Regions from separate parts of the Methylobacterium sp. 092160098-2 genome, predicted to be linked through region 2. Evidence: riboswitches for the same ligand, from Rfam matches in the RefSeq annotation. Region 2 holds a riboswitch; the other holds the start of a gene.
The links. Region 2 has a riboswitch for glycine ahead of PQI07_RS28430 (L,D-transpeptidase). Riboswitches for the same ligand answer to the same signal wherever they lie in the genome.
Positions count from the first base shown of each region.

Region 1 (14,585 bases), on a different contig from region 2:
CTCACCAGCGCCTCGGCCTCGCTGACCTTCTGGCAGCAGACGCCGCAGGCCCCGCCCCGCTCGATCTGCACAGTCGCGATGTCGGAGGATTTGTGCGTCTTGGCGTGGGCCCGGTGGCGCAGGCCGTGCTCCTTCATGAAGCGGCCGAGCGTGTCGACGTTGCGCTCGAAGGCGTCGAGATCGACCATCAGGCAGGGGGTGTCGATCTCCTCGACCGGCATGCCGACGCAGGCGGGAATGTTGTTGCGCATGGTCCGTCTCCTCCGGATCGGGGTGTCTTGGTCGGGATGTCTTGGTCAGCGGGCCTGGGTCACGGGGCGAGGCCCAGAAGCTCGGCGATGCGCGGCGTCGCCTTGATGCCCGTGCCGGTGAGCACCACCACGGTGGTCTCCCCGGGCCGGATCGCGCCGCTTGCGGTGAGGTCGGAGAGCGCCGCCGCCGCCATGGCGCAAGTCGGCTCGACGTAGAGGCCGGTGCGGGCGAGCTCCATCAGGGCCGCCTCGATGGCCGCCTCGGAGACCGCCACGGTGCCGCCGCCGGACCGGCGGAGCGCCGCCAAGACCTCGCGGCCGCGCACCGGCTGGGCGATCGAGGCGCCCTCGGCCAGCGTCGGGCGCGGGGTCACCGGCACGAAATCGTCGGCGCCCGCCGCGAACCCGGCATGGAGCGGCGCGCAATGGGCCGGCTGGACCGCGTAGAGCCGCGGCAGGCGGGCGATCTCCCCCCGGCGCAGCAGCTCCGAGAAGCCGATGTCGCAGCCGAGGATGTTGCTGCCCGCGCCGCAGGGGATGATGACGGCGTCGGGCGCGGAGAAGCCCAGATCCTCCCACAGCTCGTAGGCCAGCGTCTTGGTGCCCTGGAGGAAATGGGCCTGCCAGTTGTGGCTGGCGTAGAAGATCTCCTCCGCCTGCCGCACGGCGGCGTCGGCGGTGTCCTGGCGGGTGCCGGGCACCAGCTCGACCGCGGCGCCGGCGGCGCGCATCTGCACGGTCTTGGCCGGCGAGGTCGAGGCCGGGACCAGGATCTTGGCCCGCATCCCGGCGGCGGCCGCGTAGGTCGCCACCGCGGCGCCGCCGTTGCCGGAGGAATCCTCCAGCACCGCGTCGATCCCCTGCTGGCGCAGGATCGACAGCATCACGGACGCGCCCCGGTCCTTGAAGCTGCCCGAGGGCGCGAACCATTCGAGCTTGAAATGGGCGTGGCCGCCCCGCCAGGGTCGGTGCACCAGGGGGGTGCAGCCCTCCCCGAGGGAGACCGGGTCGGAGACCGCCACCGGCAGGGCGGCGGCGTAGCGCCAGAGGGAGCGCTTGGCCGTGTCGATCTCCCCGCGTCCGATCCCCGGCAGGTCCGTGATCATCAGCGGACCGCCCGTCTCCGAGCGCCAGCGGGGCGTCTCGATCGGGTAGGTCGCGCCGGTGGCGGGGTCGAGATAGGCGGCAGATGGAGGCATCGCGGCTCGGTTTCCGGGGCGGTTCGGGAAGATAATACAAAATAATCTTGGTCGGCGCGCCTCCCTTCTCGCGGAGACGACGCCGGGCCGAGGCGGGCGGGGCCCGCCTCGTCAGGGCTCCGCCCCGACAACCCGCCAAAGGGCTTCAAGCCCTTTAGAAACCCGGGCCTCTCAGGCCGCGAGCGGCAGGATCGTCCGCTCCGGGGCGTGCTCGGCGGCGATCGCCCCGGCGACGATCTCGGCGGTGGCCCCCGAGAGGGTCCAGCCGAGATGGCCGTGGCCGGTGTTGTAGAAGACCCCGGGCCGGCGGCCGCGACCGACCTTGGGCAGCATGTTCGGCAGCATCGGGCGCAGGCCGCTCCAGGCCACCACCCGGTCGGTGTCGACCAGCGGGAACTGCTCGCGGGTCCAGTCGACCAGCGGCTGGATCCGGTCGTGGCGGATGTCGCGGTTGAAGCCGTTGAACTCGGCGGTGCCGGCGACCCGCAGGCGCTCGTCGCCGAGCCGGCTCGTCACGATCTTGGCCGCCTCGTCGAGGATGCTCACCTCGGGGGCCGCCTTCTGGGCCTCCGGAGTCAGCAGGTTCACGGTGATCGAGTAGCCCTTCACCGGGTAGACGTTGACCCGGTCGCCGAGCATCGCGGCGAAATGCCGGCTGGCGCAGCCCGCACAGATCACCACCGCGTCGGCCTGCAGGACCTGCGTGTCCCCGGCAGGATGGCCCGCAGCGCGCCAGCCGATGTCATAGCCCCCCTCCCCCGGCGCGATCGTCTCGACGCTGGCGTCCTGGACGAAGCGGACGCCCCTGCGGGCGCAGGCGGAGGCGAGCCCCCGGGTGAATTTGTGGATGTCGCCGGTGGCGTCGGAGGGGGTGAAGAAGCCCCCGTGATAGGTCCCGGCCAGCGTCGGCTCGATCGCCCGGATCTCCTCCGGAGTCACGGCGTAGCGCTCGAGGCCGCCCTCCCGCAGCAGGGCGTTGACTCCGGTCGCCTTCTCGAAGCTCGCCCGGTCCCGGTAGAAATGCAGGATGCCGCGGGTCTTCAGGTCGAAGTCGATCCCCTCGGCCTCGGCCATGGCGAACAGCGCCTCCCGGGCCTTCAGGGCCAGCCGAACGGTCTCCACGGTGTTCTCGCGGTAATGGGCGATCTCGCGGACGAACGCGGCCATCCAGGACAGCTTGTGCCAGGAGGGCTTGGGATTCATCAGCAGCGGCGCGTCCCGGCGCATCATCCAGCGCAGGCCCTGCATCACGGTGGAGAGCTTGTTCCAGACCTCGGCGTTGCAGGCCGAGAGCTGGCCGCCATTGGCGAAGGAGGTCTCCATGGCGGCGTAGCGCTGCCGGTCGAGGACGGTGACGCGGTAGCCGCGCTGGGCGAGCGCATAGGCGGTCGTCACGCCGGTGATGCCGGCGCCGATCACGGCGATGTGGGTCATGGGCTTGGACTCCGGGACGTGGACGCGTGGAGGCCGCCTCAAGCGGTCGGCCGGTTGCGCGCCCCATCTGTCCCGGTGCCTGAGAGCTTGATCCGTCCCGCCCTGGCGCGGCGAAGTACGGACGTCCCCTTCGGCGGGTGCCCACGGGTTCCCCCGCTGCACCTCTCTCCAGATCGCCCTGACGACACGGTTCCGGTGCCTGAGAGTTTCCGGGGCGGTTGCTCCGTCGGCGCCGGGTCCCCTCTGCTGGGAAGATCCCGGTCTCTCCCGCATCGTCACGATGGGCTGTCCCTGGATACGCCGATCGGCCGCAGGGGAGAAGCCCGCCCGTCCCGCCGGCGGCCGATTTCACCGACAGCCGCTGCGCGTTGTCACCGCCACCCACGCTCTCCGCCGGAGCGATCCCGGCCGCCGCCGGTTGACGCTGGATTCTCCGGGAGACACCCCGATGCTGACCAGGACCGCGATCTACGAGGGCAGGGTGCGCGACGCCCGGGAAGAGGAATTCTTCCGCCGGGTCCGGGACGAGCTGGAGCCGTTCTGGCGGCGATTCCCGGGCGTCACCGCCGTGCGGATCCAGCGCGTGGTCTCGAAGGACGCCGACGCGCGGCCGATCGCCATGATCCTGGAGATGGACTTCCCCGACCAGGCGGCGCTGGATGCCTGCCTCGCCTCTCCGATCCGCCCGGAATCGCACGCCGCCACCGAGGCGGTGATGGAGATGTTCGACGGCCGCTTCTACCATCTGGTCAGCACCGGGCGCACCATGTCGCTGGTGGATTAGGACCCGGCCTCGGAAGGTCAATCTCCGCTCGAACGCAACGGCAAGTTTACCGCATATAAACCTATACTGACATATTATAATAGCCTGAAGATAAAATCTCAGGCCTGAACATCAGTTGATCCAGCACTCTTTAAGGGTCTCGGCGCAGGTTCCGTCCGAGCGACACCCTTCTTGTTCAGGCGGACGGCGCGATGGCGAAATGGATTCCTGGCGCGGCCGTCTTCGGCCTCCTGTGCCTGATGATCATCCCGGCTCCCGGGATCTGGGGCGTCCTGATCGGGGCCGCCTGCGTGCTGGCCATCGTCGGCAGCCTGTGCATGCTCGCCCTCGATCGGGTGGCGAGCGCCATCCTCGTCTGGCGCTCGCGGATGCGGGCGCGACGCCCGAGCCCGAGCCGGAGCCGGAGCCGGGTGGTCCATGCCGGCTCCAGGATGACCCGGAAGGTCTGAGCCTCCGGCGGGGCGCCGGGGGCTGGATTCCCCGCGGCATCGGTGCAAGGTCCCGGCGCCGCGACCACGGCGCCTAAGACCAACCGGGACGGTCCGATGAAGCTCCTCTACTCCCCCGCCTCGCCCTATGCCCGCAAGGTGCTGGTCCTCGCCCACGAGACGGGACTGATCGACCGGATCGCCGTCACCGTCGCCGGGGCCTCGCCGACCGGGCCCTCCGCGGAGGTCGCCGCCCACAATCCGCTGGGCAAGATTCCCGCCCTGGTCCTGGAGGACGGCACCGCCCTCTACGACAGCCGGGTGATCTGCGAGTATCTCGACGGCCTCTCGTCCGGGCCGCGCCTGTTTCCCGAAGGCGCCGCCCGCTGGGACGCGCTGACCCGGCAGGCGCTGGCCGACGGGCTGCTCGATGCCGCGCTGCTCGCCCGCTACGAGCGCGTGCTCCGCCCCGAGCCCCAGCGCTGGGACGCCTGGGAGGCCGGCCAGATCGGCAAGATCCGCGCGGCGCTGGACCGGTTCGAGAGCCTGGTCGGCGGGATGCCGGCACTGGATATCGGCACGGTCGCGATGGCCTGCGGGCTCGGCTACCTGGACCTGCGCTTTCCCGATCTCGCGTGGCGGGAGGGCCGTCCGGCGGTCGCGGCCTGGTACGCGCAGTTCGAGCGCCGGCCCTCCATGGCGGCCACCGTGCCGAAGGGCTGAGCTCCCGCCGCGCCGGGCCCCGCTACGGCCGGACCCGGTCCGCGATCGCGTAGGGATGGGTCGAGCCGAGGGGATCGGCGAGGAAGTCCTGGACCGTCCCGGCGCCCGTGCCGAAGGTGATGAGCAGGAAGCCGCCCGCCAGGGCGAAGTTCTTCAAAAAATCCCAGAACAGCGCGCGGCCCTTGCCCCCCGCCCAGAAATCCCCCGGCACCCAGAACTGCTTCCACAGCAGCGCCGTCACCCCGCAATAGCCGGCGAGCACGAAGGCGGCGGCCCGGTCGGCGACCCCGGTCAGGATGCAGAGCGACATCCCGATCTCGACGCCGAGCCCGATCAGGATCAGCACCGTTGCGGGCGCCGTGGCATGCACGGCCTCCCGCGCCTGCCCGACCGCGCCCCGGAAGTTCAGGATCTTGTCGAGGGCGCTGAACGGCAGGAACAGCAGCACGAGGAGCAGGCGGACGCTGAACGCGATTGCGACGCTGAGGCTGGCCATGCGCTGAACGGTCTCCCGATCCGGCCCGGTTCGGGCCGCCGATCCAAGGCGCTGATCCAAGCCGCGAGCGGCGCAAAGGTTTCGCGCGGCCCCGCCGGCCGCGTGCAGATCCTGGCCCCCGAAGCGCCCCGTGCGGACCGGCCCCGGCGGTGCGCAGCGCGTCTTCGATCACGGGCGGCATCCCGGCAACGCAGACTCGGACGCCTCAGCCGAGACCGGCCTGCGCCGCGCCCACCTCGTCGAGGCGACGGCGCCCGGCACTCTCGAGAACGCCGTTCAGATCCGCCCGTGGCACGCCGACGTGCTTCGGCTCGGCGGCCCCAACATACACCTCGCGCGCCACAACTTCGTCCTGCCGCTGGTGTGCCGCCTGGTGCATCCCGGCTCCGGAAGCTCGGATGTCGGCCAGGGCGGGACGTCGAGAGCCGAGAGCGAAGCCGAGTCCCGGCGGCTGGTCGACCGCTTCGGCCGCATCCCCTGGTGAGGTCGCGCCGCGCGGCGGACGCCCTGCGGGCCGGAAGCGCGCTCGACCGGCGCGGATGTTGGTTCAGACTGGGAGCGCCCCTCGGGACGAGGACGCGGAGCCGGTCGTGCAGGTGCGGATCAGCCGCCGCACGAAGCCCGCGCACGCCTCAAGTTCGTCCCGGGTGACGTACTCGTCGGCCCGGTGGGCCCGGGCGATGGAGCCCGGTCCGATCACCACGGCGGGCACGCCGCCGAGCCGCTCGAACAGCCCACCCTCCGTGCCGTACGAAACCTTGGCGTGGCCGTTGCGGCCCGCGAGGCGCTTGGCCAGGGTCACGATCTCGGCCTCCGGATCGGTGTCGAGGCCCGGATAATCGATCAGCGGCACGACATCGACGCCGCAGGCCGGATCGCCGGCCCGCATCAGCGGCGCCAGCGTCCCGGTGGCGTACCCGATCGCCGCGGCCGCCAGCGCCGCGGCATCGTCCGCGCCGATCGCCCGGTACTCGAACGCGACGCTGCAGGTGTCGGGCACGATGTTGAGCGCCGTGCCGCCCCGGACCACGCTCGACAGGCCGGTGGTGTGGGGCACGTCGTAGAGCGGGTCGCGGGCCCCGTCCCGGGCGATGGCCTCCGCGGACAGGCGGACATGCTCGATGAAGCGGGCGGCGTATTCCACCGCGTTGACACCCTGGGGCGCCAGGGCCGAGTGGCTGGCCCTGCCCCGGAAGGTGAGGCGGGCGGCCGACTTGCCCTTGTGGCCGACCACCACATCCATCCCGGTGGGCTCGCCCACGAAACAGCCGAGCGGCCGCGGCACGCGCTCGAGCATCCGGGCGATCAGCGGGCGCACGCCGAGGCACCCCACCTCCTCGTCGTACGAGATCGCGAGGTGGATCGGGGTGGCGAGATCCGCCGCGACCATTTCGGGCAGGAGCGCGAGGCAGACCGCGAGGAACCCCTTCATGTCGGAGGTGCCGCGCCCGTAGAGCCGCCCCCCCGCCTCCCGCAGGACGAACGGGTCCGACGACCAGGGCTGGCCCTCGGCCGGCACCACGTCGCTGTGGCCGGAGAGCACGTAGCCGGGGCGGGTCTCGAACGGCCCGACGCTGACCAGCAGCGCCGCCTTCCGGCCGGTCGGATCCGGCACCCGCTCCACCGCGGCGCCGTGACCCCGGCAATAGGCCTCGGCCCAGTCGATCAGCGGCAGGTTCGAGCGGTCGCTCACCGTGTCGAAGGCGACGAGCGTCCCAAGCAGCGCCACCGGATCGGGCGGGCCGGAGGGCGGCAGGACGGTCTGTGCGGGCTCTGTCATGGATGGCGTCCTGCAACCGCGCGCGAATCGGCCCGGATGGGGCGCCCGGATTCCTACGGGGTTTTCGGCGCTTCGGGGATCCCGGGCAACGCCCGGACCGCCCGACCGGTCCCGGGAACCGGTGCGGCACCCGAGCGTCGCTCTCGGGGGAGGCCGCCGGAGACCGCCCCTGGGAGCCCGAACCATGCGTCGCCGTCCCGCTCCGATCCGCGCCGCCCCGATCCTCGCGACCCTGTTGCCGGCGGCCCTGCTGCTGGCCGCCCCGGCCGAGGCCCGGCCACAGGCCGGGACGCCGCGCCATCGCGTCGCGTCCGACATCGACCGGACCCTCGCCCGAAGGGCGGCGCGGGACCGGCCGGACTGGCGGGTCTGGCAGCGGCCGCTCGTCCCGGCCTTCGCTCCGGCGACGCGCGAGCGGGTCGCGGCCCCGCCCTTCACGGGCTGGGGCTACGGCGGCACCCTCCCGGGGGCCTGGCCCGGCTTCTGATCCGCCTCGACCCGGGCCCGACCGCCTGCCATGGTGCGGGCGACCGAAGGCCTGAGACGGACGCGATGGTGCTGGAGTTCCGCCTGGACGATCCGACCCCCGCGGATCCGCGCCGCCGCTGGAACGCCCTCGCGCAGGAGGCGCGGGACGCCTGCTACGACAACACCCGCGCGGTGGCCGACAGCGCCGCCCAGGTGGCCGCCCGGAATGCCGCCTCGGCCGCCTACCGGGCCGCGCATCCGGCGGGCCTCGACGTGCCCTACGGCCCGGGCCCCCGCAACGCCCTCGACCTCTACCCGGCCCGGGACGGGGCGGCGCCCTGCCTGGTCTTCATCCATGGCGGCTACTGGCAGCGCGGCGCGCGGGAGCTGTTCGCCTGCTTCGCGCAGGGCCCGAACGCCGCCGGCTGGTCGGTGGCGATGGTCGGCTACACCCTGGCGCCGGAGGCGAGCCTCACCCGGATCGTGGCGGAGATCGGCGCGGCCCTCGACTGGCTCGCCGCCCACGGGGCCGCGCACGGGATCCGCGGCCCCCTGATCCTGTCGGGCTGGTCGGCCGGCGGGCTGCTCACCGCATTGCATCTGGGCCATCCGGCGGTGGCGGCGGGGCTGGCCATCTCCGGCGTCTACGACCTCGCGCCGATCCGCCAGACCGAGCTGGACGCCAAGCTGAGCCTCACCGACGCGGAGGTCGAGACCCTGTCCCCCCTGCGCCGTCCGGCGGTGGCGAAGCCGCTCTGCATCGCCTACGGCTCGCGCGAACTGCCGGCGCTGATCCACGACGCCCGCAACCTCCACGCCCTGCGGGCGGCGGCCCACGCCCCGGGGGCCCTGCTGCCGGTGCCCGATGCCGAGCACTTCTCGGTGCTCGACGCCCTGCGCCGGCCGGGCGGGATCCTTGTCCGGGCGGCCCATGCCCTCCTCGAGGGCTGACGATCTGGGCAATGGGACGATTCCGGGCGTATTTACAACTCCCGATAGAAATTTCGCATCGCCGGAGACCGCTCCCGTCTTGCTGAGGCCCGCGGCGCGTGCTGAGACGGGGGTGCGGGCGCGATCTCCCTCCTCCGGGAGCCGGCCGGATCCGAGGGAGATCGGATGCAAGCGGTCGCGCGATCGGAAACCCCTGCGGCGGCGGCCCGCGCCGATCCCGCGGACCGGGCCGACCGCCGCGGCCGCGGATGGGGCACGCCGCGGCTGCGCGTCGTCCTGGCTTTGGGCTTCGGCACCCTCGGCTTCCTGGCGACCCTGGCGCTCGCCGCCCTTGTGAGCCGGGAGGCGACCCGACGGCTCGAGGCGGAGGTCGGCGGCCAGCTCGCCGAGATCGCCGGCCAGATGGCCCGGAACCTCGATATCGGGATGTTCGAGCGCTGGCGCGACATCCAGATCGCCGCCGCCTCGGACAGCCTGCGCGATCCCGGAACCGCGACGGCGGCCAAGCGCGCCGTGATGGAGCGGCTCCAGGCGACCTACCCGGCCTATTCGATCATCGGGCTGGTCGACGCCGACGGGCGCGTATCCGCGACCAGCACGGGCGCCCTGGAGGGCGCGGACGTCTCCGGCCGGGACTATTTCCGCGGCGGCCTCGAGGGGCCCTATGTCGGGGACGTGCATCCGGCCAAGCTCCTCCAGAGTCTGATGCCCCCGGTCGACACCGGTGCGCGCGGGGCGGCGCGGGAGCCGCTGCGCCTCGTCGATGTCGCGGCCCCGGTCCGGTCGCCGGACGGCCGCGTCCTCGGAGTGCTGGCCGCCCATCTCGACTGGACCTGGGCGCGCGACATGGCGCGCATCCTCGAAGGCGCGCTCCGGGGCCATCGCCAGGGGGCCGAGATCCTGATCCTGTCCCGCGACGGCACCGTGCTCCTCGGTCCGCCCGCCCTGCAGGGCGCGGCCCTGCCCCGGGCGGTCCTGACCGGCGACAGATCCCTCGATCCGCAGGGCACGAGCCGGGTCGGGCCCTGGCCCGACGGCGCCGCGGCGTATCTGAGCGCCCACGCGTCCACGACCGGTCACCGGGACTATCCCGGTCTCGGCTGGCAGGTGGTGGTGCGGCAGACGGCCGACCGGGCCCTGACCGCGGTGGCGGCCCTGCGCGGGGACATCCTGGTGGCGGGCAGCGTGGTGGCGCTCGCGGCGGCACTGCTCGCGTGGCTGCTCGCCGGCCTGATCGCCCGCCCGCTGCTGGACCTGGCGGTGGCCGCCGAGACGCTGGGCCGCGACCAGCGGCCGCCGCCGCTGCCCCGCGCCTTCGTGCGCGAAGGCGCGATGATCGCCGACGCCCTGGGCGCGGCGGCGGACGAGCTCGCCCGGCGCGCGGACACCCACCGGCTGCTGATCGATGAACTGAACCATCGGGTGAAGAATACCCTCGCCACCGTGCAGGCGATGGCGGCCCAGAGCCTGAAGAACCTCGGCGGGGACGCCGCGGCCGGGCGCGACGCCTTCGAGGCGCGGCTGCTCGCCCTGTCGCGGGCCCACGACATCCTGACCCGCGAGAGCTGGGCGAGCGCGGACCTGCGCGGCGTCGCGACCCAGGCGATGCGGCCCTTCCTGGGCGCGGAAGTCCCGGGGGGCGCTCGGTCCGGCAGCGATCTGGCGAGCCAGACCTCATCCGGTGCGCTGCCGCCGCGCATCAGCCTGGAAGGTCCCGACCTGCGGCTGCCGCCCGAGGGCGCGCTGGCGCTCACGATGATCCTGCACGAATTGTGCACCAACGCGGTCAAGCATGGCGCCCTGTCGGTTCCGGGCGGTCGCGCGGCGCTGGTCTGGACGGTGGAGGCCGGCCCAGACACCGATACCCTCCGGGTGACATGGTGCGAGTGCGGCGGCCCCCCGGTCGTCCCGCCGACGCGGAAGGGATTCGGCACCCGCCTGCTGGAGCGAGGCTTTGCCGGGAACAGGACCGCCAGCCTCACCTACGAGGCTGCGGGCGTCGTCTACAGGGCGGCCAATCCCCTGCCCGCCCCCGGCCGCGCGGCCGCGCAGCCCACGCCGCGTCTGCAGGCCGGACGGGCCTGATCCCGCTCCGGCCCGATCGGCTTTCCCTCCCGTTCCACCCCGACATCGACCCCGCCTCACGGCGTCGGGACAGCGGCCGCGCATTCCCTTAGCCCGGCCCCTTAGCCCGGCCCCACGGTCCGGCCCCACGGTCCGACAGAGCCCGATCCGGCGCATCGGAACCAGATCCGGCTTTAATCCCGGCGCTGATTTCGTGACGAGACAAAGACGTGCGCAAACACACTCTGTAGTACATTGGTGATGGATTAAAGTCTTCATTGATGTGATGTGCTGAGACGCACATGAGATTTGCAAGAGTTTGACTAGGTTCGACTGACCGGCAGGGATTCGGTGTCCCCGGCCACAAGACGAACGCGCGAGGAAACGCCATGCCCCAGTCACGACACGTCCCGATCCGCGGCACCACCGTCGGCCTCGCCCTGGGCCTCCTGGCCGGACTCCTCGGCGCGCCCCTGGCCGCGCAGGCCGGCGAAGGCGGCGGCGGGAGCCGCCAGGCCGCCGGCGGGGGCCACATGAGTTCCTACGTCAGCGATCCCCATCACGACCCGCGCTCCCTGCACTCGCAGCGCGCCGGGACCGGTCAGCTCCTCGGAGCGCCGATGCTCCACGAGAGGGCCGGCACCACGGTGGCGCGCCGCCGCGCGGTCGATCCCCACTGGGCGTCCGGAACCGTAGAGCCCCGCCGGGCCCGACGCTGAGACCGCCCGCCCGGCTCCGGGACGGCTCGCCTTCCTCCCCCCGGCCTGGCCGGGGGACCTTCACCCCGACCCAAACGCTCGGGCCGCACGACCCGCCCCCCTCGGGACGGGTCGTGCGGCCCGAGCGGTGTGCCCGCCCCGGTTTCTCCCCCGGTTCTCCCAGCGTCAGAGACCCCTTCATGAACAACATCATCCAGGGCATCGCCAGCTTCCAGGGCAACGTCTTTCCCGGACAGCGGCAGATGTACCAGCAGCTCGTGCGCGACGGTCAGCAGCCGAGCGCGCTGATCATCGCCTGCGCGGATTCCCGGGTCTCGCCGGAGCACATCACCCAGGCGGGGCCGGGGGACCTGTTCGTCTGCCGCAACGCCGGCAACATCGTGCCCCCGGCCTCCGACGTGGTCGGCGGCGTCTCCTCGGCGATCGAGTATGCCGTGGTGGCGCTGGGCGTGCGCGACATCGTGGTCTGCGGCCATTCCGATTGCGGCGCCATGAAGGGGCTGATGAACCGGGATCTGCTCAAGCGGATGCCCAGCGTCGCGTCCTGGCTGCGCCACGCCGAGGCCGCCGAGCGGATCGTCTGCGAGGCCTATCCCGAGGGGATGGACGCGCAGGCCCGTCACCACGCCCTGGCCCTGGAGAACGTGGTGGTCCAGCTCGCCAACCTGCGCACCCATCCGAGCGTCGCCGCCGCCCTCGCCAAGGGGTCCCTGCGGCTGCACGGCTGGTTCTTCGAGATCGAGACCGGCGCCCTCCTGGCCTATGACGGCGCGAACGGGCGCTTCCGGCCGATCGCCGGGGCCGACATGCCCGTGGCGCAGGATTCCTCCACCGGCAGCCGCCTGCAGGCGGCCTGACCCATGCGGATCCCCAGCAGCCTGACCGCCGCCCTCGCCCCGGGCGGCGCCATCCGGACGAACCTCGCCCGGGACCTGCCCGCCTCCGTTGTGGTCTTCCTGGTGGCGCTGCCCCTGTGCATGGGCATCGCCATCGCGTCCGGCGTACCGCCGGAACGCGGTCTCGTCACCGGCATCGTCGGCGGCATCGTGGTCGGCCTCATCGCGGGCTCGCCGCTCCAGGTCAGCGGGCCCGCCGCGGGGCTCGCGGTGATCGTGTACGGGTTCGTGCAGGCGCACGGGCTCGACGCCCTCGGCCCGGTCCTGGTGGTGGCGGGCCTCGTCCAGCTCGCCGCCGGCGCCCTGCGGATCGGCGGCTGGTTCCGGGCGATCTCGCCGGCCGTGGTGCACGGCATGCTGGCCGGCATCGGGATCCTGATCGTCCTGGCCCAGATCCACGTCCTGACCGACGCCCTCCCCCGGGCGAGCGGCCTGGACAACCTCGTGGCGATCCCGGCCGCGTTCTTCGACTTCGTCACCGGCACGGGCGACCGCACCGGCGCCGTGATCGTCGGCGGGTTCACCATCGCGGCGATGATCGCCTGGGAGCGGCTGCGCCCGGCGCGGCTCCGGCTCCTGCCCGGGGCGCTCGTCGGCGTGCTGGCGGGCAGCCTGGCGGCCGGCCTCGGTGGCTTCGCCGTCAAGCGCGTGGCGGTGCCGGAGGCGCTCTTCTCCGGACTCGCCCTGCCGGGGGCCGAGGCCTGGGCGCGCCTCGCCGAGGCCGAGATCCTGATCATGGCCCTGGTCATCGCGGTGATCGCCAGCGCCGAGAGCCTGCTCTCGGCGGCCGCTGTCGACCGGATGCACGACGGCCCCCGCACCCGCTTCGACCGGGAGCTCGGCGCCCAGGGCATCGGCAACCTGATCTGCGGACTCCTCGGCGCGCTGCCGATGACCGGGGTGATCGTACGCTCCTCGGCCAACGTCCAGGCGGGGGCGGTGAGCCGGGCCGCCACGGTGATGCACGGGACCTGGATCCTGGCCTTCCTGCTCGCCCTGCCCTGGCTGCTCGCCCTGGTGCCGACCGCGAGCCTCGCCGGCATCCTGGTGGTCACTGGCTGGCGACTGGCGAGCCCGGCCCACGCCCTGCACCTGCAGGCCCGCTACGGCTGGCTGACCGCCGCGATCTGGCTGGCCACGATGGCCACCGTGGTGGCGGTGGACCTGCTCTCCGGCGTGCTCACGGGCCTCGCCCTGAGCCTCATCCAGGCCCTGCCGAGCCTGCGCAAGGGCCGGCTCCGGATCGAGCACGCGGCGGCCCCGGAGGTGCCCGGCGTGCCGGAGCTGCGCCTGTCGGGGGCGGCGACCTTCCTGCAGCTTCCGAGCCTCACGGCGGCCCTGGAGCGTACCCCCGAGGGCGGCGAGGTCCGCCTCGCCACCGACAACCTCGCGGCCATCGACCACACCTGCCTGGAGATGATCGGCGACTGGGCGAGCCGGCGCAGCGCCGCCGGCAGCCGGATCGCCGTGGTCGGCGGGTCGGGAGTCCCGCACGACCGGCTCGCCGCCGCGGTGGCGGCCCCGGCCCACTAGGAAGCCCTGTGCCGAAGGGGCAGACCCTTCGGCACAGGGCGCGTCGGAGCAGGCCGTTCGGACGCGGGCCCGAAGCGGACGCGGGGCGGGGCGGGGTCCGGGCGGGGTCCGAAGGCGGGACCGTGGGTCCTGCGACGCGCCCCGACGTTTCCGCGCGGATCCGAGCGGACGGCGCCCCCGGGCCTGTCCGCGTCGCGGCAGACGGTCGCGGCAACCGGTCGACGGGGCCGCCTTCCGGTCCGTCCCGACGCGGGCCGGGAGCCGCCCGGGTTCGTCGGAACCCGGAATTCCATCGTTTTCACAACCGGTTAATCCTGAATCTTCGCGCCCCCTTAACGGGCGGACCGCCAGACTCGCCGCTACGGCAGGCCCGCTGCGCGGGATCGGCCGCGGAATGGTACTCGTCAGGAGCTTCGTCGATGATCAGGTTCCTCGCGGCTTCGGCCGCATGCCTGGTCCTGTGCGGCGCCGCGGCGGCGCAGGACATGCCCGGCCTTGCGACGCTGCATCCGCCCGATCCCGCCCAGCCGGTGGCGGCGAGCGCCCCCGTCCCGATGCCGGACGGCGGGGTGGCACCGGGACTGCGCCTGGGATCCGTTCCCGATCCGGACGCGGCCCGTCCCGACCCGGTCCCGACGCCCCCCGGCAGCCTCGCGCTCCGCAGCACCGCGGCCGACGCCGCGCAGACGACCGCCAGCCTGAAGGCCCCGTCCGCCACGCCCAAGCCGTGGTGTGCGCAGGAGCGGCGGGTCGGCACCGGTCTCGGCTTCTGCCTCGTCAATTGAGCGGTCCGCCCGGCCGTGCCGGGCTCTGCCCCGGACCCGGCCGCCGGCTCAGGAGGCCCCGTAGACCGCGACCG
Region 1 is NZ_JAQPZJ010000001.1:5,075,640-5,090,224, reverse strand. It holds gene PQI07_RS23975 (DSD1 family PLP-dependent enzyme) at 1-251, opposite strand, end outside; gene PQI07_RS23970 (threonine synthase) at 311-1,450, opposite strand; gene PQI07_RS23965 (D-amino acid dehydrogenase) at 1,622-2,884, opposite strand; glycine riboswitch at 2,950-3,058, opposite strand; glycine riboswitch at 3,062-3,164, opposite strand; gene PQI07_RS23960 (hypothetical protein) at 3,333-3,668, shown strand; gene PQI07_RS23955 (hypothetical protein) at 3,860-4,117, shown strand; gene PQI07_RS23950 (glutathione S-transferase) at 4,214-4,819, shown strand; gene PQI07_RS23945 (DoxX family membrane protein) at 4,842-5,315, opposite strand; gene PQI07_RS23940 (hypothetical protein) at 5,446-5,799, shown strand; gene argE (acetylornithine deacetylase) at 5,863-7,095, opposite strand; gene PQI07_RS23930 (hypothetical protein) at 7,280-7,582, shown strand; gene PQI07_RS23925 (alpha/beta hydrolase) at 7,648-8,514, shown strand; gene PQI07_RS23920 (sensor histidine kinase) at 8,680-10,599, shown strand; gene PQI07_RS23915 (hypothetical protein) at 10,968-11,297, shown strand; gene PQI07_RS23910 (carbonic anhydrase) at 11,477-12,154, shown strand; gene PQI07_RS23905 (SulP family inorganic anion transporter) at 12,158-13,726, shown strand; gene PQI07_RS23900 (hypothetical protein) at 14,146-14,511, shown strand; gene PQI07_RS23895 (hypothetical protein) at 14,560-14,585, opposite strand, start outside.
Region 1: another riboswitch for glycine. It lies ahead of PQI07_RS23965 (D-amino acid dehydrogenase); the one in region 2 lies ahead of PQI07_RS28430 (L,D-transpeptidase).

Region 2 (14,585 bases):
GAGGGCCGCGAGCGCCCCATGGAGCCGGAAGCCTTGCACGCGGTGGCGGACGCCGCCCGAGAGCAGGCACAGGCCGACAAGCCCGTTGCAGATGATCATCACGGCTGCGAAGACCGTGTCGCGCGCAAGCTCCGTCTTGCCGCTCCCGCCGCCGAGCATCACCGAGACGATGAGCGCGACCTCGATCACGGTGACCGCGAGCGCCAGCACGAGGGTGCCGAACGGTTCGCCGACCCGGTGAGCGACGACCTCCGCGTGGAAGACCGCCGCGAACACCGTCGCGACCAGGACGACGCCGGCTGCGCCGAGCAGGAGGACAGGCGGCTCCGTCATCAGCGCCGCCCCAAGCAGCACCAGGGCCAGGGCGGGCCAAGTCCAACTCCACCACGGCATCCCGGCTTGTGGCACCTGCATGGTTCGTTGCCTTTCAAAGCTTCAAAAGCGCCCGGTAGCGGATTGCGGGACAAAGGCTTTTGCGCGGTAACGCCACCCGACGCCAGCATGTCTCGAACCTATGCGGCGACGAGGGTCGAGACCAATCCAGGTCGGTCCTGCAGGCGAGGAGCAAGTTGCGTTCGGACCTTTTCCATTCACCTGAGTGGCGGTGACCGTTGGGCACGCCCCCGCCCGGCGACAGGGTGAAGGTTTTTGGGGGAACTGCCCGCACGGTTCGCTATCTCGGACCGTGCTCGACTTCCGCAAGCGACCGGAAGCCAGGTGGCTCGTCGGCGGGGCGGCCGCGTTATCGTACCGGAGGCCGGCTCGGCACCACGGTTTCATGTCCTTGAGGCTTGCCGCTCCCGGAGACAAACCATGAGAGATCCAGCACCGATTCCCGCGACCGAAGTCCCGGATCTGGTTCTTGCCAGGGCACTCTACCGGATCGGTGCGGTGGCGCTTGTCGCGCGGGATGTGGCTTCGCTCACGCGCTTCTACTCGGGCATCATCGGGCTCCGGATCGTGTCCCGGGAGGCCGACACGGTGCGGCTCGGCGAAGGCGACACGGTGCTCCTCGTGCTGCGGCACGATCCGTCCGCACGGCATTGGAGGTCGACGGAGGCAGGGTTGTTCCACACGGCGTTCCGGCTACCGAGCCGCGGCGATCTTGGCGTATGGCTCCGGCACGCGGAGGCATGCGGCATCACGCTCACGGGTGCCGCCGACCACCTCGTCAGCGAAGCGGTCTACCTCACCGACCCGGAGGGCAACGGCATCGAGATCTACGTCGACCGCCCGAGCTCGGAATGGCAGTGGACCGAGGACGGCTCCGTCGTGATGCGCAACGAACGGCTCGACCATGCCGGGCTCGTCCGTGCCGCCGACAGGCCCTGGTCTGGAATGCCGCCCGGCTCCTGCGTCGGCCATGTCCACCTCCAGGTCGGCGACCTGGACGCGACGGAGCGCTTCTACGCGGGCCTGCTCGGGTTCGATGTCATGTGCCGCTATCCCGGCGCCCTGTTCCTGGGAGCAGGCGGCTACCACCACCAGCTCGCCGGCAACGTCTGGAACAGTCGTGATGCCGCGGTTCGTACGGACGGGGCGACGGGTCTTGCGGAGGTCGAGCTGCTCGCCGACGGGGGGACCCTTGCTACGGTGCGGATACGATGCCGGGATGCGGGCGTGTCCTTCGTCGAGGACGGGAACACGCTGGTCGTACGCGATCCGTGGGGAACGCAGCTGCGTATGAAGCTCGGGCCAGCGCATTGAAGGTCCGGGAAAGAGCCGAGGCAGACGCTCCGGCTCCGGCCTCGTCAGCGTGCCTTCGCGTCCGAAGCCAGGGGCGCCAGCCAAGGAGCGGCCGCCGCAAGCATCGTCTCCACGCCGGTCCGAAGGGTCGGCGTCAGGACCGGCGCGAACTCCGGCGCGTGGTTTGAGGGAAGAGCGTCCAAGGTCCCGGCCTTCTCGGCCTCCGCGTAGCGCTTCGGATCGGTCCCGCCGACGAACCAGAACACCGAGGGCACGTCCCAGGCTCGGGCAAAAACCGTGAAGTCCTCGCTGGCGGCCGCATTGCCGGCAGGCTGCACCCGGTCCGCGCCCAGGCGCTGCTTCAGGGCCTCGGTCACCTTCGCCGTCGCGTCCGCGTCGTTCACTGTCAGCGGGAAACGTCCGAGCATCGTGAGGAGGGGCGGCTTCGGGGCGCCCGAGATGGAGGCCTCCCCATCGACTATCCGCTTGATCGACGAGAGCACTTTGTCCCGCACCCCATCGTCGTAGGTCCGGACGTTGAGCTGAAGCTCGGCTTGGTCCGGGATGATGTTGGCGCTGGAGCCGGCCTGCATCGACCCGACCGAGACCACGGCGCTGTCGCTCATGGAGACCTCGCGCGAGACGATGGTCTGCAGCCGCATAACCGTCGCGGCGGCCATCACCACCGGATCGATGGTGGATTCCGGACCGGAGCCGTGCCCGCCGCGGCCGTACAGCGTCACCTTGAGGCTGTCGCTCTGGGAAAGCACGGGACCGCTGGCGAGGCGCACCTGCCCGGCCGGGAACGGCAGCACGTGCTGGCCGAGCGTGACGACCGGCTTCGGGAAGCGCTTCACCATGCCGTCATCGACCATGGCCTTTGCACCCTCGCCGATCTCCTCGCCCGGCTGGAACACGGCCAAGACGGTGCCGCGCCACTTGTCCTTGTTCGCGGCCAGGACCTGGGTCGCACCCATCAGCCAGGTCACGTGCAGGTCGTGCCCGCAGGAATGCGCGATGGCCGTCTCCCGGCCGGATGCGGGATCGGTCCCCTTCTTCGTGCTGGCATAGGGAAGGCCGGTGTTCTCCTTCATCGGGAGGGCGTCCATGTCGGCGCGCAGCAGCACCGTCGGGCCCTCGCCGTTGCGCAGCAGCCCGACGACGCCCGTGCCACCTACGCCCTCCGTCACCGCGTAGCCCTGGTCCCGGAGCCAGCGGGCGGCGATGCCGGCGGTGCGGCGCTCCTGCATCGACAGCTCGGGGTTGGCGTGGATGTCCTTGTAGACGCCCTCCAGCCTCGCCAGCAGGTCGTCCGAGGGGCCAGGTAACGCGCTCTGACCGGCCTTCACGTCCTCCCGACTGGAATCCTGCGCGAGGGCGGGGCCAGAGAAGGCGGCGGCGGACAGGATCATCCGCGCGACCAGCGCAAAACCGTTGAGCGGTGCTCGGAACACCATCCTCGCTCTCCTTTCGTCGACCCAGGTGGCGAGACCGTCCTGGTGCGCGGTAGGTTGAACGCTTTCGAGGCGGTCCGGGTGCGATGGCTTACCGCGGATTGTCGTAGCGGACGCCGGGCCGGGGGCGATATCGCGGGAGCTCCCAGCCGAAGCGGAGCGATGCGGCGCGCACGAGCAAGCCGATTGAGAAGCCAACTCCGACCGCGATCTCACGCGGAATTCCGAGGGCGATCAAGGAGGTGAACGTGGCAGCCCCAACCAGGGCAGCCGTGGCATAGACCTCCCGGCTCAGGATGACCGGGCTCTCACCTCCGAGGAGGTCGCGGATGATGCCCCCGAAGGTGGCGGTGATCACGCCCATCGCCACGGCTACCTCGGCGCTCGCTCCCGTTTGCAAAGCCCTCTCGGCCCCGACCACCGCGAACAGCGCCAAGCCCAATGCATCTAACCACAGAAGGTACCTGTAGCGGGACTGAGGGATGTGAGCGGCAAAGAACGCCACCCCTGAGACGAGCAGGCAAGTCGTCAGGTAGGCCGGCTCGCCTACCCAGAACACCGCTGAGCCGAGTAGCAGGTCCCGGAGCGTTCCGCCGCCGATGCCCGTCACCGTTCCGAGTACGGCGAACCCGACGAAATCCATCTCCTTGCGCGAGGCGACGAGTGCGCCGGTGACCGTGAACACGATCACGCCGAGCCAGTCGAGGGTCGCAGTTGCCGTTTGGAACATGGTCTATCCCCGGGTGGTGCGAAGCGCAGCCACATCCTGGCGCGTGCGCTTCGGGCTTTCGCTGCCGCGGTCTCGAACAGCTTGGCTCTTCATTTGACGAGCAGGACCTGATTGTCGGGTCGGGGATGGTCACCCCATTCGTGCTGTACCATCACTTCCGGCTGCGAGGTCTTCACGACCACGGTCGTGCCGAGGGGGACGCGGCCGTACAGGTCGTAGATGTCCTCGTTCAGCAGGCGGATGCAGCCGGAGGAGTCCGTGCCGCCGACCGTCCAGGGCTCGTTCGTGCCGTGGATGCGGTACAGGGTGTCTCGGTCGCCCTGGTAGAGGTACAGCGCACGGCACCCGAGGGGGTTGTCGACGCCGGGTTCGACGTAGCGCGGGATGTCGGGGCGGCGCTTCAGCATGTCCGCCGTCGGCCGCCAGCCCGGCCACTTGGCCTTGCGCTTGATCACCGCGGTGCCGGACCAGGTGAACCCCGCCCGGCCCACGCCGATGCCGTACCGGAGCGCGGTGCGACCCTCGCGCACGAGATAGAGAAAGCGCTCGTGGGTATCGATGACGAGGATCCCGGCCCGCTCCGGCCCGTCGTAATCCACGAGTTGCTTGCGGAACTCCGGCGGGACGAGCGCGAGGTCGACCTTGGGGACGTCGAAGGGATGGTCCGGGATCGAGCCTATGAACCACGCGTCGCGGTTCGAAGCCGGGTCGACCGGCTCCGGTGCCTTCCGCGGTTCGGGCTCGGTATCCCAGAAGAATGCCTGCGCGCGGGCGGGTGCGAGGACGGCGGCGGCGAGAAGGAGGGAACGGCGGGTAGCCAACATCGTGGTGCATCCAGGCTGGGCGTTCGATGGGCGGCGCGGCCCCGGTCATGATCGACCACGCCCCGCGGACGATGCCAGGCGTGCGTCGCCGTCGAGGCTCACGCGGTGAGCCAGCCGGTTCCGTGCGGTGAGGGCGGCGCGAGCCGATGGGCGCGCGGCAGGTCAGGCTATGGGAATGTCATCGCGCGGGCCTCCGAGGTCGCTCCGCACGCGTCCCGCATGCGAGCCCCCTCTGTCATCGGCCTGAGAGTTTCGCCTGGGCCTCGGAAGAGGCCTCGACTTACACCATCGGCGGGAGCCCGAGCTCCGCTTTCCAGAGTGTTGAACGAACGAGCGGTCCGGGTGCCTGAGAGTTTCCGGGGCGGTTGCTCCTTCGGCGGCCGGTTCGTACCGGCTCTCTCCCGCTCGTCGCTGGGCCTAACTTGGCCGTTCGTTTACGGCCGAATTGTGGGACCGGCGTAAAATTCGTTAGCTTGCGATCAAATGTCTTCGTTTGGGCATGAGGCAGGGCCATGAAGCGGGCCGCGGCTCCGGTGCTGCGCTGGGTGACCGGGTCATTGCCGCCATCAGCGTGCGCGCGGCTCGTCGACGATGCGGGGCAGCGTCTCGAATTGGTGGTAGGGCGGCGGCGAGGACAGGGTCCATTCCAGGGTCGTCGCACCTTCGCCCCATGGGTTGTCCGCGGCCCGCTCCTTCGAGCGGAAGGCCAGCACCACGCCGATCATGAACACGAACAGGCCCAAGGCGAAGACGTGGCCGCCGTACGTCGCGACCTGCTGCCAAGGTCCGTACGCGTCGGGGTAATCGGCGTAGCGGCGCGGCATGCCGGCGAGGCCGAGGAAGTGCATCGGGAAGAACAGGACGTTCGACCCGATGAAGGCCAGCCAGAAGTGCAGCTTGCCCACCCATTCCGGGATGACGTGCCCGGTCATCTTCGGGAACCAGTAGTAGACGCCCGCGAAGATGATGAACACCGCGCCCAGCGACAGCACGTAGTGGAAGTGCGCCACGACGTAGTAGGTATCGTGCAGGTACTTATCGACCGCCGAGTTCGCCAGCACGACGCCGGTCACGCCGCCGACGGTGAACAGGAAGATGAAGCCGAGCGCCCAATGCATGGTGGCGGTGAAGCGGATGGAGCCGCCCCACATCGTGGCGATCCACGAGAAGATCTTCACGCCTGTGGGCACCGCGATCACCATCGTGGCGAACACGAAGTAGGACTGCGTCTGGAGCGACAGGCCGACCGTGTACATGTGGTGGGCCCACACCACGAAGCCGACGACGCCGATGGCGACCATGGCGTAGGCCATCGCGAGATAGCCGAAGATCGGCTTGCGCGAGAACGTCGAGATGATGTGCGAGACGATGCCGAAGGCCGGTAGGATCATCACGTATACTTCGGGGTGGCCGAAGAACCAGAACAGGTGCTGGAACAGGATCGGGTCACCGCCGCCGGCCGGATCGAAGAACGTCGTGCCGAAGTTGCGGTCTGTGAGCAGCATCGTGATGGCGCCCGCGAGCACCGGGAGTGACAGCAGCAGCAGGAAGGCGGTGACGAGTTGCCCCCAGGCGAAGAGCGGCATCTTGTGCAGCGTCATGCCCGGGGCGCGCATGTTGAGGATGGTGGTGATGAAGTTGATCGCGCCCAGGATCGAGGCCGCGCCCGCGAGGTGGATCGAGAAGATGCCGAAGTCGACGGCCGGGCCGGGATGGCCGACGGTCGACAGCGGCGGGTAAAGCGTCCAGCCCGTGCCCGCGCCCTGGGTGCCGGGCGCGCCCTCGACGAACAGCGAGCACAGCAGACTGCAGAAGGCCGCCACCGTCAGCCAGAACGAGATGTTGTTCATGCGCGGGAACGCCATGTCGGGCGCGCCGATCATGAGGGGCACGAACCAGTTGCCGAAGCCGCCGATCAGGGCCGGCATGACCGTGAAGAAGATCATGATCAGGCCGTGGCCCGTCACGAAGACGTTGTAGGTCTGCGGGTTCGAGAAGTATTGCAGGCCGGGCTGCTCCAATTCCATCCGCATGGCGAAGGACAGGAACGCGCCGATCATGCCCGCGCAGAAGGCGAAGAGCAGGTAGAGGGTGCCGATGTCCTTGTGGTTCGTGGACATGAACCAGCGGGCGAAGAAGGATGGTGGCGCATGGGCATGACCGGCGCCGCCGGAGGCCGCGTGGGAGACGTGAGCGTCCGCCATGGTGAACCCTTTCATTCAGCCAAGCCGAAGAGGTCCGAAAACAAGCTTCTCTGATCGAGATCCATGTGGCAAGCCGCCAATGATCTTGGCTTTGAAGATTTCGATTTCTTACGGAAGCTTTGGCGTGGCGACCGAGGGCCTGCGATGTTGACATCCTCCAGCGTGTGAGCCTGCGCTTCGAGGTCGGACCTCCCGCGGGGATCGAGCGCCGGGCGCCGCCTCCCTCCAGTCGGTTGACGAGCCCGGGTCCGCAAAATCCGCGGTCGAGACCGGTCGGCGACGCTGCCAGAACGGCTGGTCGGACAAGCGGGTCTGGATGCCGTAGTGAAAATCCTGCCGCGATGGGTACTTCTGCCAAAAGTGGCGCTGTTCCCCATCGTATACCGTGAGCCCGGAGGGGTCAGTGCAGGCTCAGGCGGCCCTCGGCATTTTCCCCGGGCGCTCCGCGGCCCGGACGGGGAGCCGGATCTCGGCGCACGTGCCTTCTCCCGGGCGGCTCCTGAGGTCGAAGTAGCCACCCGACCGCTCGGCGAAGTCGCGGATCATCGGGAGACCGAGCCCGGTGCCCTTCCCCTCGGCCTTCGTCGTGAAGAGCGGCTCCATGACGCGCGCGAGCGTCGCCTCGTCCATTCCCTGCCCCTCGTCCGCGACCGTCAGGCAGACGCATCGGGCCGGTGCCGAGCCGGACGCATCCAGCGCCGGCACTTCCTCCTCGCAGGCCGAGATGACGACCGACCCACCGTTCGGCATCGCGTCCCGTGCGTTGATCACCAGGTTGAGCAGCGCCATTTCGAGGAGGGAAGGATCGGCGAGCGCCTCCGCGACCGGCGCCGGGAACCGGGTCTCGACGCGCGCCAGGGGACCGGCCGCCTGCCGGAGCATCGGCAGCAGGTCGGAGACCAGCGCCGGGACATCGACCGGCTCCGGCGCCTGCTCCCGCCGTTGCGCGAAGGCCAGCATGCGCCGGGTCAGGGCGGCTCCCCGCTGCGCGACCTGCACCGCGGTATCCAGAAGGGCCGTGGCGTTCCCTTCGTCCTTTACGCTCGGGCGCAGCCTGCGCAGGCTCGCCAGCAGGACGGCAAGCAGGTTGTTGAAGTCGTGGACCAAGCCGGCGGTCAGTTGACCGACGGCCTCCATCCGGTGGGCCTGCAGCAGCATCTCCCGCTGCCTGGTGATGTCGCGGGTGACCTTGACGAAGCCGACCAGGGCGCCGTCGTGGTCGCGCATCGGGCTGACGAGCGCGTGCACCCAGATCCGGCGCCCTCCCCCGCGGACGCGCCAGCCTTCCCGCTCGCTCCGTCCCTCGCGGGCCGCCTGTTCGAGGGCCCTCACCGGCTCTCCAGCCTCCCGCTCCGCCTCGGTGTAGAGGCTTGAGAAGTGGCTGCCGACGACCTCGTCGTCGGCGAGGCCGTCCAGGCGCCGCGCCACGGCGTTCCAACTGATGATCCACCCGTCGAGATCGAGCATGTAGACTGCTTGGTCGACGGGCGTGCCAGCGAGGAGGCGGTCGCGCGGGTCGGTCTGTGGTTGCGGCATGTCTCTCTAATCCTTTCCGTGCCGGGCCTGGCAGGAGCTTTCCGGAAGGGCGCGCGTCCGGGGCCGCGCCGGGATGGCGGACAAGGTTGCGGCCTCCCATCCGCCCGGGCCCGGCGGCGAGCGGCTTACCGGCGGATCACCAGGAGCGCCGTCGTGGCGGCGACGGCGGCCATGAGGCACGTCAGGGCCAGCGGGAGGAGGCCCCATCGCTCCAATTCGCGTGCCGAACCGAGGACGACCAACATGAGCCCCAGCGCGGCGGCGCGCGCAGCGAGGATGCCCATCGGGCTTCTCCCGCCCGGGCTTGGCTGACGGTTCGTCATGGGTGCTCCCCCGGCGTTCCTGCCGGCACCTCAGGCGCGAACGCGATGCGCCGCTCCGTGCGGGCGGAACCGCCCTCCTTGACGTTGCGCGGCACGGCGGCCCCGGGAGCCGGTCCGTCCAGCCACCGTTCGGGCTCCTCCCAGTCGTCGGGGCCGAAGCCGCGGAAGCCCGCCAAGACGAGGGCATTCCCCTGGGGGGCGGTTCCCGCTCGGCGCCCTCGGCGTGCCCATGACCGGCGCCGTGCCGGAGCGCCTCGCGACATCCGGTCGGAACGGGGAAGCTTGTCGTCCCGCAACGTTCGCTTCAGGCGCCGCAGCTGCTTCGCCGCCTTGCGCATCGCCGCGTCGAAGACGGCGTGGCAGCAGAATCCCAGGGATTCACCCGTGACGATCCTCAACGCGCCCATGTCGATGTTGACCGTGCAGCGGTAGCCCCGCCCGTCGCGGCTGAAGTAGACCGTCGCCGCGTTCAGGCGGCCGAAGTATTTCGCCGCGACCCGCTCGACGCCGGCACGCGCGCGCTCTCGCAAGGCGGCGCCCAGCCCGATGCTGGAGCTTCGCACGATGATGGGTGCATCGATGTGTCGAGTGTTCATGCCGGCCTCCGCGTCGCTCGTTTGCAGGACGTGTGGTGGGGCTGCGCCGGAGGGCGCAGGCTAGGTGACCGCGATCCCTGGCGCCGGTTGGCCGTCAGGCGACCGCGAGGACCCGGAGCGCAACCAGGTTGGCCGTCCGGGCGTGCGCCGGGGTGGCGGGACCACCAGCACGTCCGGCCCGGGCGTGGACAGCAGATCCTCGGCCACGCTGCCACGGAGCGCCCTGGCGAGGCCCGTGCGCCCGTGCGTGCCGACGGCGACGAGGTCGGCCCGGCACTCCATCGCGATGCGGGGGATCACGTCCCGGGGCCAGCCCTCCTCGACCCGCCGCCGCCAGTCCCGCCTTCCCAGGCCCTCCCGCGCCAGGACGCCGTCGAGCTCCTCGGCGAACCCCGTGCGGCAGCTCTCGACGTAGCCATCGAGGTGTTCCTGGGAAATACCCGCCGCCCATAGCTTCGTCGTGGCCGGCGCCCGGAACGCGTGCAGCACGGTCACCAAGGCGTCGTCGGCCAGTCCGAGCGACCCCACGCGCCGCAAGGCCCGGGTAGAGGTGTCCGAGAGGTCGACGGGCGCCAGGACTCTGCGGTAGGGCCCTTCGACCGGCTGCCGGACCACGAGGACGGGGCACGGGCTTGCGCGGACCAAGGTCTTGAGGGTCTCCCCGGAAGTCCGCTCGGGGGAGTCGGACGAGGCCCCGACGACGATGAGGTCGACCTCCCAGGCGTTCGCCGCATCGAGGACGGCGCCGGCGGGGTCGCCCCCGATCACGATGGGCTCGCACCACGCCCTGAACAGCTCCGGCACGACCGCGACCTGTTCGAGGATCATGCGCTGGGCCTCGCGGAGGTCCTGCGCGACCTGCCGCGTCCCGAGGCCCTCGACCACGTGCATCGGCATGAGCTTCCCCCGGCGCGGGCCGGCCAGCAGGCCGGCGCGTCGCAGCGCCCGGTGAGACCGTACCGAAAAGTCCGTGGCGACGAGGATACGCATTGAACCTTCCCTCTCGGTGAGGCGGGGGCCTGGCAAGCCTCAGCCCAGGATGTCGATGACGATGCGACGGAGCTCGGCCCGGCTGAGCGTCGGTGGGCACGGCTTCCGGTCCTCCGCCGGGGGCAGCCGCACGCCGTCGTGAGCGGGTTCGGGAAGGCGCGGCGGACTCACGGCGCCGGTCGGCTCTGGACGTAGGAAGGGAACGGGGCCTCCGGGATTGCGGATGATGGGGTGTGTCATCGGTCTGTCTCCGAATAAGCGCGTGGCCGCGCGGCCGCGCGCCCGCCGGCGCGCCCGCGTGCGGATCGGCCTCGCCATCACCGTGCGAACGGGCGTTGCCGGAAGGTGTCTGAAGAGGGGAAGTCGGGTCGGCGCCCCGGGGCGGCCGAACGCGTGGCGTCCGGCGGCTCGGGGGCCTAGCGGCCTGCGACGAGGCGGCCTGCGCGCTTGTTGAGGTGGCGACCCGAAATAGACATAGCGCCAACGACCATATCCCATTCCAGAGATACTGCAAGCCTGAAGTCCTGGCCGGTATCCGTGAGGGAGGCGCCGGGATTGAACCGGAGACAATCTTCCGCCGTCGAGGTCTTTTTTGTCAGCCGCGAAGGTGAGACCAGTCCGAACCGGCCGGAATATTCGGAAGGCGAAGCCGGGCCCCAGGCGCGGCGTGTTCGCGGGCGGCGTCGGCCCGGAAGGCTCAGCCTCCTTGGCCCCGCATGAGCGAGACCAGGACCGCGAGCGCCGTCACCAGTATCGCGAGGTAGAGGGCCAAGCGTAAGAACCCGGCGGCGATCTCACGGCCCCGTGCCGGCACTCGCCTTCCGGCGTCGCGGTCGTCGGGCCGTCGCCCTGGCAGGTGGGTGGGCATCGCCTCGGCCTCGCGGAGGGGCAGGCGCGGCGTTCGTCCGCGCCGTCCCGGTGAATGTAAGCCCGGTCGCCGCGAAGGGTCTACGACCTGAGTCCCGCCCGGTCCGCCATGGCGGACAGCGCGTCCGTGGAGAAGCCGTCGAACCGTCCCGCCCGCAACTCGCGGACGCGCGCCATGCTGATGCCGAGCCTGTGGGCCACGTTGCTGGGGGAGCGACACATCATCCATCGCCCCAACTCGGCGGCCAGGTCGGCGCGTGGACATGCCTGTTCAATGTCGCTTTGCCCGCCAGGTGGCGGGATACCCTGAACCGCATACATCCTGTCACCTCGTCGATTGGCCCCGCCGGGCTTCCCGACGGAGCGTTCCCGATGGCGCCCTCAGGGCGGGGCGCGCGAAAGAGCGGGTTTTCGGAGGATGTCCCTGGCTCGGCCCCGCCCGCGAGCGGTCGGCCGGAGGCCAGGGCTACGAGCCTGCTTGCAGGCTGCCCGAGCGCGCCAGGAGGCGGATGCTCTGAAGGCGGTTCGACATGCTGCGCCTAACGTGGGCCTGCGGCGACCGCTTTCAAGCCACGCTTGGCCCACGGACGTTCGAAGCGGGGGGCGCCGGTTCGAGGGCCGGCGGCGAGGGTTTGACAACCGGGCCCGCCGGACCGATGTTCGGTCCATCATGCCGTTTCGCGCGACCTTCCATCGTGGCCTGCACCGGGCAGGCAACCTGATCGCGGGCCAGTAGCCCCGAGCCGACGGCGCGTATCCGCCCGTCCCGCTCGGGGTAGCCGGGTCCGCTTTCCGCGAAGCGCCCGAAGGTCGGCCGAGAGGCTCGACGGCACCCATTCCAGATCCACCAGACGCAGGCCGGCGGGGTTCGATGCCGCCGGGTCCGCGTTCGCGCGAACGCGACGCCAGGCACGCCGGCGTCGTCGCCTCGGTTCGCGCAGGAGGCAGCCATGACCGACGACACGCCCGAGCCGTCCCCTGCTCCGGAGACCACCACCGACGACGCGGGCGACCGGAAGGTCGTCCCCCTATTGCGGCCGCAGCGGAGCCAACCACCCGCCTCGGCTGGCGAGGACGACGACCCCGGCCCGAGCGCGGCCTGACGGAGGACTGGCGAGATGGACACGAAGAGGAAGAGTGTCGACGGCACGAGCTTGCCGAAGATCAAGGTGACGGCGGAGGACCACGAGCGCTTGGCCGGGCTGGCATCGGCCGCCATGGACCGCATGCCGGAGGTGGCGGGCTACCTGGCGGACGAGCTCGACCGTGCACAGGTCGTGCGGTCCGGGAAGGCCGCCGTCGGGTTCGCCCGGATGGGCTGCGAGGTCGAGTTCCGCGACGACACGACCGGCAAGGTTCAGGCGGTGACGCTCGTCTACCCGGGCGAGGCCGACATCGGCCAGGGCAGGATCTCGGTGCTGACGCCGGTCGGCGCGGCGCTGCTCGGCCTGAGCAGAGGGCAGTCCATCGCCTGGCTGACCCGGACCGGAGCCGCCAAGCGCCTGACCGTGCTCGACGTGCGCGAGCCGGCCTTCGCCTGAACCCGGCGGAGATCCGACATCCCCCGACCATCCCCCACGTACCGAGACCGACATGCCCGTTCCCGCCAGCCTCGAAGAACGCCCGCCGATCGTCATACCGACGACCGACCTGCGGTCGCTGCGGGAGATCGTGACCGCGACCCGCCCGTCGGACCCGCGGGCTGCCGTCGCGGCCTGGCTGGCGGAGGAGCTCGACCGCGCCGCGGTGGTCGCGCCAGAGGTTCTGCCGCCGCGCGTGGTGACCATGCATGCGCAGGTATCGTACCGGGACGACGTCACGGACCAGGTCGGGCGCATGACGCTCGTCTATCCCGGCGAGGAGGATGCGGAGGGACAAGCCATCTCGGTCCTGTCGTCGGTCGGGGCCGCCCTCGTCGGCTTGTCGGAGGGGCAGTCGATCCGCTGGCGTACCCCGTCGGGCGGCCTTCGCGGCCTGACCGTCCTGCGGGTGCTGTTCCAGCCATACGGCAGGCTCGGCGCGAGCGACGGTGGTCCGCGAGCGCGTCCGTAGTCGGTGACGAGGCCGGATTCACCGGGGAGTCCGACCCCGGTGGCCTCCGGCAGCCCTGTGCCGTGAGGCAGGGCGAGGGCGCCACGGCCCCGGACGGCATGCGCAGGACCGGACGCGTCTTGGCCGTCTGTCGAGGGGGACGGTAGGGTTCTTGGACGGCCCTACGGTCGCCGGGAGATCGACTCCGAGGCTAGCGGTAGCGGGTCGCGCTATCCGCTATCGCTACCGCGGCGGGAACGTCGTGTTTACGCCGGCCATCAGATCCTCGCCTCAGTTGCGGGGAGTGTCCGATGCCGAAGCGGGACGAGGTTTTGTAGTAGCTGGTACTCGATCTGACAGGCGATGTCCGGAGGTGGTCGGTCTCGACTGCCTGATGGTGCTCAGGCGGCGATCATCTTCTCCTGGGCCAGCGGGACGGCGTCAAGGAAGGTCCGCATCGGCGTCTTGCCGAAGCACCAGCGGCCCTGATGCGGTCGCTCCTCATTGTAGCTCTGGATCCAGGCATCCAGGTCTGCCTGCAGCTCGGTCAACGAACCGTAGATCTTCTTGCGGAAGGTGACGCGGTAGAACTCGTTCAGCACCGTCTTGTGGAAGCGCTCGACGATGCCGTTCGTCTGCGGGTTCTTGGCCTTGGTCCGGGAATGGTCCACGTCCTCGACCGCGAGGTAGAGCTCATACTCGTGGTGCTCGGGGTTGCCGCAGTACTCGGTACCGCGGTCGGTCAACACCCGGCACAGCTTGACCTCCTGAGCGTCGAAGAATGGCACCACGCGGTCGTTGAGCAGGTCGGCCGCCGTGAGGGCCGTCTTGCGGTCGTAGAGCTTGGCGAACGCCACCTTGGCGTAGGTGTCGATGAAGGTCTGCTGGTAGATCCGCCCAACCCCCTTCATGGTGCCGACGTAGAAGGTGTCCTGCGCGCCGCAGTAGCCGGGGCACTCGCTCTCGAACTCGCCGTGCGTCTCCTTCTCGGCCTTGGCCTTCTCCAGCGCCGCGAGTTGGCCTTCCGTGAGCACCAGCCCCTCCTGCGCGACCTTGGCCTCCAGAGCCTTCAGCCGCTTCTTCATGGTCTCCAGGTCGTGGCGCTGCCAGACGCCGCGCACGCCCGCCGGTGAGATGGAATGCCCGCGCTTGCGGACCTCATTGGCCACGCGGATCTGCCCGTAGGCCGGTTGCTCCAGGGCGAGCTCTACGATCAGCGCCTCGACCTCGGGCGCGGTGCGGTTGGCCAGAAGCGGCTTGCGCCGACTCAACTCCTGCAGGGCGACCTCGCCGCCCGTGTCGTAGAGCTCTCGGAACCGGTAGAAGCTGTCGCGCGAGTAGCCC
Region 2 is NZ_JAQPZJ010000002.1:630,562-645,146, forward strand. It holds gene PQI07_RS28410 (calcium:cation antiporter) at 1-414, opposite strand, end outside; gene PQI07_RS28415 (VOC family protein) at 814-1,707, shown strand; gene PQI07_RS28420 (amidohydrolase) at 1,752-3,143, opposite strand; gene PQI07_RS28425 (trimeric intracellular cation channel family protein) at 3,232-3,870, opposite strand; gene PQI07_RS28430 (L,D-transpeptidase) at 3,960-4,694, opposite strand; glycine riboswitch at 5,019-5,108, opposite strand; gene ctaD (cytochrome c oxidase subunit I) at 5,261-6,898, opposite strand; gene PQI07_RS28440 (two-component system sensor histidine kinase NtrB) at 7,310-8,434, opposite strand; gene PQI07_RS28445 (hypothetical protein) at 8,560-8,718, opposite strand; gene PQI07_RS28450 (HPF/RaiA family ribosome-associated protein) at 8,754-9,353, opposite strand; gene PQI07_RS28455 (universal stress protein) at 9,414-10,343, opposite strand; gene PQI07_RS28460 (hypothetical protein) at 10,383-10,583, opposite strand; gene PQI07_RS28465 (XRE family transcriptional regulator) at 11,292-11,435, opposite strand; gene PQI07_RS28470 (hypothetical protein) at 12,161-12,313, shown strand; gene rnk (nucleoside diphosphate kinase regulator) at 12,329-12,751, shown strand; gene rnk (nucleoside diphosphate kinase regulator) at 12,804-13,262, shown strand; gene PQI07_RS28485 (IS481 family transposase) at 13,643-14,585, opposite strand, start outside.